2 regions of the Mesorhizobium sp. M1050 genome follow, and region 1 is predicted to be linked to the other one. Evidence: predicted binding sites of a transcription regulator. Region 1 holds the regulator's gene; the other holds the start of a gene.
The links. The regulator PhoB, encoded in region 1, activates phosphate uptake and scavenging genes when phosphate is short. The targets are predictions, from matches to a motif close to TGTCATNNANCTGTCAT.
Positions count from the first base shown of each region.

Region 2: a site for PhoB is predicted at 2,341-2,357, ahead of NKH57_RS23235 (PhoX family protein). Genes of this name have one in related genera too.

Region 1 is NZ_JAMYMV010000046.1:15,284-18,994, forward strand. It holds gene pstA (phosphate ABC transporter permease PstA) at 1-503, shown strand, start outside; gene pstB (phosphate ABC transporter ATP-binding protein PstB) at 500-1,303, shown strand; gene phoU (phosphate signaling complex protein PhoU) at 1,329-2,036, shown strand; gene phoB (phosphate regulon transcriptional regulator PhoB) at 2,056-2,745, shown strand; gene eglC (endo-1,3-1,4-beta-glycanase EglC) at 3,282-3,711, shown strand, end outside.
Region 2 is NZ_JAMYMV010000048.1:20,465-24,175, reverse strand. It holds gene NKH57_RS23255 (sensor histidine kinase) at 1-109, shown strand, start outside; gene NKH57_RS23250 (LuxR C-terminal-related transcriptional regulator) at 106-762, shown strand; gene NKH57_RS23245 (hypothetical protein) at 839-1,330, opposite strand; gene NKH57_RS23240 (hypothetical protein) at 1,648-2,130, opposite strand; gene NKH57_RS23235 (PhoX family protein) at 2,427-3,711, shown strand, end outside.

The DNA of each region.
Region 1 (3,711 bases):
CGGCGCCGTCGATCATCATCGGCCTGTTCGTCTACGAACTTATGGTGCGGCCGATGGGGCATTTCTCGGCAATCGCCGGTGCTGTCGCGCTCGCCATCCTCGTCATTCCGGTGGTGGTACGCACCACCGAAGACATGCTCAATTTGGTGCCGAACGCCTTGCGCGAAGCCGGCACCGCGATCGGCGCACCGCGCTGGGTGGTCATCAAGTCGGTCGCCTACCGCGCCGCGCTATCGGGCATTGTCACCGGCATATTGCTGTCGATCGCCCGTATCTCCGGCGAGACGGCACCACTGCTCTTCACGGCGCTCAACAACCAGTTCTGGTCGAGCAATCTCAACGCGCCGATGGCCAGCCTGCCTGTCACCATCTTCCAGTTCGCTCTCAGCCCCTACGAGGAATGGCAGCAACTGGCCTGGACCGGCGCACTCATCATCACATTGACGGTTCTTGCGCTCAGCATCGTTGCGCGCAGCCTGACCGGACGCAGAGAGGACAAATGAGCCAGATGTTGTCTCCAGACATGACGATCGCCGCCGAGGCCACCGCCAAGGCCAAGATCGAGGTCAAGAACCTCAACTTCTACTACGGCCAGTCGAAGGCGCTGAAGGACATTACGCTGTCCTTGCCGGAGCGCAGCGTCACCGCCTTCATCGGGCCTTCGGGCTGCGGGAAGTCGACGCTGCTGCGCGTCTTCAACCGCATCTACGAGCTCTATCCCAAGCAGACGGCCGAAGGTCAGGTGCTGCTCGACGGCCAGAACGTTCTCGACCGCTCGCAGGACCTCAACCTGCTGCGCACCAAGATCGGCATGGTGTTCCAGAAGCCGACGCCATTTCCGATGTCGATCTATGAAAACATCGCGTTCGGCATCAGGCTCTACGAGAAGCTGAGCAAGTCGGAGATGGACGGCCGCGTCGAGCAGGCGCTGAAGCGCGCGGCACTCTGGACCGAGGTCAAGGACAAGCTCGACGCCAGCGGCCTCAGCCTCTCCGGCGGCCAGCAGCAGCGGCTCTGCATCGCCCGCACCGTGGCGGTGAAGCCGGAAGTCATCCTGCTCGACGAGCCCGCCTCGGCGCTCGACCCGCTGTCGACCGCCAAGATCGAGGAACTGATCGACGAGTTGCAAGCCGACTACACGATCGTCATCGTCACCCACAACATGCAGCAGGCGGCGCGCGTATCGAAGCAGACGGCCTTCATGTATCTGGGCGAGCTGGTCGAGTTCGACCGCACCGAGAAGATCTTCACGTCGCCCCGCGAGAAGCGCACGCAGGACTACATCACCGGCCGCTTCGGCTGAGCTCAGGCATACGAGGAACAGGATCATGAGCGAACACACAGTCGCTTCTTTCGACGAGGATCTCGGTCAGATCAGCAAGCTCATCAGCGACATGGGCGATCTCGCCAGCTCGATGGTCGGCGGTGCGACCAAGGCGCTCTTGAATTCCGACAACGCCTTGGCACAGCGCGTCGTCTCCGATGATGCGATCATGGACGCGCGCCAGCGCGAGCTCGACGACCGCGCAATCACGCTGATCGCCAAGCGGCAGCCGATGGCCGATGATCTGCGCCATGTCGTCGGTTCTATCCGCATGGCCGGCGATCTCGAACGCATCGGCGACCTTGCCAAGAACATCGCCAAGCGTGTCGGCACTGTCGGCCTCAGCGTCACGCCGCGCGACCTTTCGCACTCGATCGATGGAATGGCACAACTGGTGCTGATCCAGGTGCAGGGCGTCATCGAGGAATATGCGGCGCGTGACGCCGCCGCGCTGGCGAAACTGCGTGCCGACGACGAACGCATCGACGTCAAATACACCTCCGTGTTCCGCGAGCTTCTCACCTATATGATGGAAGACCCGCGCAACATCACCGCGTGCACGCATCTTTTGTTCTGCGCCAAGAACCTCGAGCGCATCGGCGACCATGTCACCAACATCGCGGAAAATGCCTATTATGTTTTGACCGGCACGCAGCTGCCGGCCAATCGTCCGAAACAGGACGAGACGACAATGTCCGCGCCCGCGGCATGACGACAGGGGTAACCAGCCGATGATCGCGCCACGCATCATGGTGGTGGAGGACGAGGAGCCGCTAGGCGTGCTGCTCCGTTACAATCTGGAGTCCGAGGGCTATCAGGTCGAGGTCGTGACGCGCGGCGACGAGGCCGAGATCCGGCTGCAGGAGAACGTGCCCGACCTTCTGGTGCTCGACTGGATGGTGCCGGCGGTCTCCGGCATCGAACTCTGCCGGCGCCTGCGAATGCGTCCCGAGACCGAGCGGCTGCCGATCATCATGCTGACCGCGCGCGGCGAGGAGAGCGATCGCGTGCGGGGCCTCTCGACCGGCGCCGACGATTATCTGGTCAAGCCGTTTTCGACACCGGAGTTCATGGCCAGGGTCAAGGCGCTGCTGCGCCGTGCCAAGCCGGAACTGCTGTCCAGCGTGCTGAAGGTCGGCGACATCGTGCTCGATCGAGAATCGCACCGGGTCTATCGCAAGAAGAGCGAGATCCGGCTCGGGCCGACCGAATTCCGCCTGCTCGAATTCATGATGCGCCATCCCGGCCGCGTGTTCTCGCGCAGCCAGCTGCTCGACAACGTCTGGGGCGAAACGATCTACATCGACGAACGCACGGTGGACGTGCATGTCGGGCGGCTGCGCAAAGCCGTCAACAACGGCCGCATGCCCGACGTCATCCGCACCATTCGGGGCGCAGGCTACTCGATCAGGGAAGACTAGCCGATAGATCGGAACCAAGGTTCAAACTTGATCAGCAGGTGGTCGCCAATGGCCACGCGATCCAGACATTCAAGCAGGCGGGATCGAAGTTTTAACTGCCCTTCGCGGTCGCGGGCTCGGCGCGTACCTTGACTGGCTGGCGATTGCCCTCCGATCTCCCAATTCGCTTTTCTGCCAGGCTGGCCGCAGGAAGCACGGCCCGTGACACGCTTTAGTTGGTCACATTGCTATCTTGCCCGCAGAACTCCGATCAAAGTCACGCGCATCAAGAAACAATTTGAACTAATATGGCTATGTGCCCGCTAGAGGATGTGGTTTCGCATAAATGCGCAATTTTATTAAAAATTTTATCCGACTAAGAGCGAGTTTCCCTCTTCTTTATTGATTGTATGTGCTCCGAATAGTCAATACGATCTTGGATCTGATGACGATTCCGCGGGAACGATCTCGTTCTTTGCAACGTTGCTTTGAAAGCGGTCGCCGGACCCTGCGCCGAATGATTTGACCAGGTCGGACACTAAGAGGAAGGATTTCTGATGAGCACGGTCTTAAACGCCAAAGGTATTCCTCTTCCCTACACCGGCGCGTCCAGTCATTGGTTCTCGGCAACCGGAGCCGGGGCCGAACTGCATGGCACCTCAGGCAACGACTCCTTCTGGGGAGACACCGGCGTCAATGTCACGATGTACGGTGGCGCCGGCGACGACTATTATCATCTCTATTCCACCAACAATAAGGCGGTCGAAGATCCCGGGGCAGGGATCGACACGATCGACACCTGGATGAGCTACAAGCTCCCCGACAATTTCGAGAACCTGGTCGTTACCGGCGCCAATCGATATGCGTTCGGAAATGCGTTGGACAACATCATCAAGGGCGGGTCGGGTCATCAGACGCTGGATGGCGGCAAGGGAAATGATGTCCTGATCGGCGGTGACGGCGCCGACACTTTCGCCATCTCCAAAG
Region 2 (3,711 bases), on a different contig from region 1:
CGCCGGCCTCAGAGAGCGGGTCGAAAGCATTGGCGGCCAGTTCGAAACCTTGACCGGGCCGCAAGGCACGCGTCTGGTAATCCGTCTATCGGTCGAGGAGCAAGCATGACTGGTGTCATTCGCATCGCCATTGTCGACGATCATCCCCTCTTCCGCGAAGGTGTGACGCGCAGCCTATCGGAGATCGGAGGCTTCGATATGGTTGGCGAGGGTGCCACGGCGCAGGATGCCGAACGCATCGTCTCGACCGTTCGGCCGGACATATTGCTGCTCGATATTTCGATGCCGGGCGGCGGCCTGGCCGCGGTTGCGGGGATCCTCGCCGGCCATCCCGCCCAGAAGATAGTCATGCTGACCGTTTCGGAGGCCAATGCCGATGTGACCATGGCCCTGAATGCAGGGGTGTGCGGCTATGTGCTCAAAGGCATCGGATCGCGCGCGCTTGCCGATATCCTGCGCAGCGTGGCGGCCGGCGAAAGCTATCTTTCGCCGACGCTTTCGGCTCGCCTGCTTTCGGATCTCCAGTCCCAGCATCCGACCAACGGCAATGCGGACCGGCTGCGGCAACTCACGGAACGGCAGACGGAAATTCTGCGGCTGGTGGCGGAGGGGCTAAGCAACAAGGAAGTCGCGTTGCGGCTGGAGCTGCAGGAGAAGACCGTCAAGCATCACATGACCGGGGTGCTGTCGAAACTCAATGTGCGCAACCGCACCGAAGCGGCTTTGATGATGCGTGAGCTGCGCGACCGCAACCAGTCTTAAACCCCCAAACGAGGTCACCTCCGCCGGGGGGCGACGGAGGTGACGTGTGAAGCCGGCCGTTGCCTGTTGGTCGGCGTCACAAGGCCTTGAGACGGCCGACGTCGGCCGGTGTGGCCCGGCGGTCGATGATCGTGCGACCGAGCGCATCCTCCATCCTGAAACGACCGTTCTCGAGCTTTTCCGTTATGCCGTCGGGATGCCGGATTGTGATCTTGTTGCCTGTCACGTCGACCTCGTCGCCGGTCGTTGCATTGACATGGCTCGCGCTGTTGCCGTTCTTACCCTTGTTGGTACCCGACTTGCCGGCATTGCCACTGTTGCCATTCCCGCTGCTGCTGCTGCTGTTGCCGCCACTGCTACCGCTATTGCCGCCGCCGCCATTTCCGCCACCGCCGTTTCCACCACCGCCGCCGTTGCCGCCACCGCCCTTGCCGGCCTGTGCGCTGGCGGCGTAAATCGCGGGAACGGAGCCGTGGAAGGCAATTTGATAGGGAGCGATGGTCAACGCCAGCGCAGCCGCGGATCTAAGTGCAAGCCGGCAACGAGGCGTTGTGAGCGATCTGTGCATCCTGATCTCCGTCGATTGAGCCCGGCGCGCCCACCTTCAACGTTGCAGTTGCAACCAACATCGCCGAAAGACGCGGTGCCCGGAAGCGACCTCCGACCGTTGCCGTTGTCACCCAGGACCTTTGCAAGCGCAAGATTGGACTAAAGTCCTAATCGCATGCTATATTAGCTTTGTATGAACGGCGCCGCGATCGCCATCGTCGAGCGGGATACTGGGTTTCCGTGATGCCTGACGACGGCAGACGCCGAACATCAAGTCACCTCCGCCGGGGGCGGCGGAGGTGACTGCGAAGCAGGCCCTTGCCTGGGTGGCCTGCCTCACAAAGCCTGAAGACGACTGTAATCGCGCGCCGTCGCTGCACGTTCGACGATCGTTCGGCCGAGCGCATCCTTCATCTCGAAACGGCCGTTCGCGATCTCTTCGGTGGTGCCATCGGGATGCTGTACCTCGATCTTGTTGCGATCCACGTCAACCTTGTCGCCAGTGGCCGCGTTGACGTGATGGCCGGCTCCGCCATCGTTTTGGCTTTTTCCGGTTCCGGAATTGTCGGTGGTGCCATGATCGTTGCTGGCGCCGTCGTCGCCGCCACCAGACCCGGAATTTCCGCTGTTTCCGCTGCCGCTTCCGCCGCTTCCACCAGCGCCACCATCATGTCCGCTATCCTTGGCGTGTGCGGCTGCGGCAATGAGGCCGGGCGCGGAGCCGTGGAAAGCGAGTTGATAGGGGGCGACAGCCAGCGCCAATGCCGATGTTGCTCTCAGAGCCAGCCAACGAAAGCGGGTGGGGGTCGATCCGCGCATCACGGACCCTCCTATACATCAGGCCGATGCCGGCTTTGGCAAGCGGCCGACTATTGCCGGCATAGTGGCCTTGGCATAGGGGGCCCACGACCAATGCCGCACCGACAGGGACCTTTGCTCGGCCTGACCAGGACTTTGGTCCCTCGCGTCGCTCGGTTGCGAAAAGGGTCGGCTGGCGGGTCGTGAAATCCGGTTGAAAGCGACTGGAGATGTCACGAAAATGTGATCGACCGGCTATAAGGGGTTAAACAGGCAACACGCTCCAGCCATCGCCCAAAGCCAGAGGCAAGTCCCAAATGACCGAAAAACGCTCCCCCGACGCCCGATTCCGCACCAGCCTGCTCGAGGAAAACGACGGCCCCGCAACCAACCCTACGGACAACCGCACCATGGGCGAGATCATCGCCGCGCGGTTCTCGCGCCGTGGCTTCCTCAAAGGTTCACTGGCCGTCTCGGCCATCGCCGCAACCGTTAGTCCGCTGGCGCTGGTCAGTGCGGACGAGGCCCGGGCCGCAGAAGGCTCCGCCTTCGCGTTCGACGAGTTGGAGGCCGGCATCGACGACAAACACCATGTCGCGCCGGGCTACGATGCCGATGTGTTGTTGCGCTGGGGCGATCCGCTGTTTGCCGATTCGCCGGAGTTCGACCCGACGAAACAGTCGGCGCAGGCTCAGGCGAAACAGTTCGGCTACAACAACGACTATGTCGGCTATCTCCCGATCGACGGTTCGGCCGAACACGGCCTGCTGGTGGTCAACCACGAATACACCAACCCGCATCTGATGTTCCCGGGCATCGTCAAGATCGTCGACAAGGACGGTAAGAAATCAGCCGAAGTCGCACCGCTCTCGAAGGAGCAGGTCGATGTCGAGATGGCTGCCCACGGCGGCACCATCGTCGAGATACGCAAGGTCTCGGGCAAATGGCAGGTAGTGCGCGACGGCAAGCTCAACCGTCGCATCACCTCCAGCACCGAAATGGCGCTGTCTGGTCCGGTCGCCGGCCACGATCGCGTCAAGACCAATGCAGACCCGTCCGGCACCAAGGTTTTCGGCACATTCAACAACTGCGCCGGCGGCGTCACCCCCTGGGGCACCTATGTGATGGCCGAGGAGAACATCCACGGCTATTTCTCCGGCGACCTGCCTGAGGGCCACAAGGAGGCCGCCAATTACAAACGCCTTGGCATTCCCGAAGGCGCCTATGAATGGGCCGCCCATTACGATCGTTTCGACCTCGCCAAGGAGCCCAACGAGGCCAACCGCTTCGGCTGGATCGTCGAAGTCGATGTCAACGATCCGACCTCGACGCCGAGGAAGCGCACCGCCATGGGCCGCTTCAAGCACGAAGGCGCCGAATCGATTGTCGCCAAGGACGGTCGCGTTGTCTTCTATCTCGGCGACGACGAGCGCTTCGACTATGTGTACAAATTCGTCACCAAGGCGGCGTTCAATCCCAACGACCATGCCGCCAACAAGGATCTGCTCGACGACGGTACGCTGCATGTCGCCAAGTTCGCCGAAGACGGTTCGGTCGAATGGCTGCCGATCGTCTTCGGGAAGGCGCCGCTGACGACTGAGA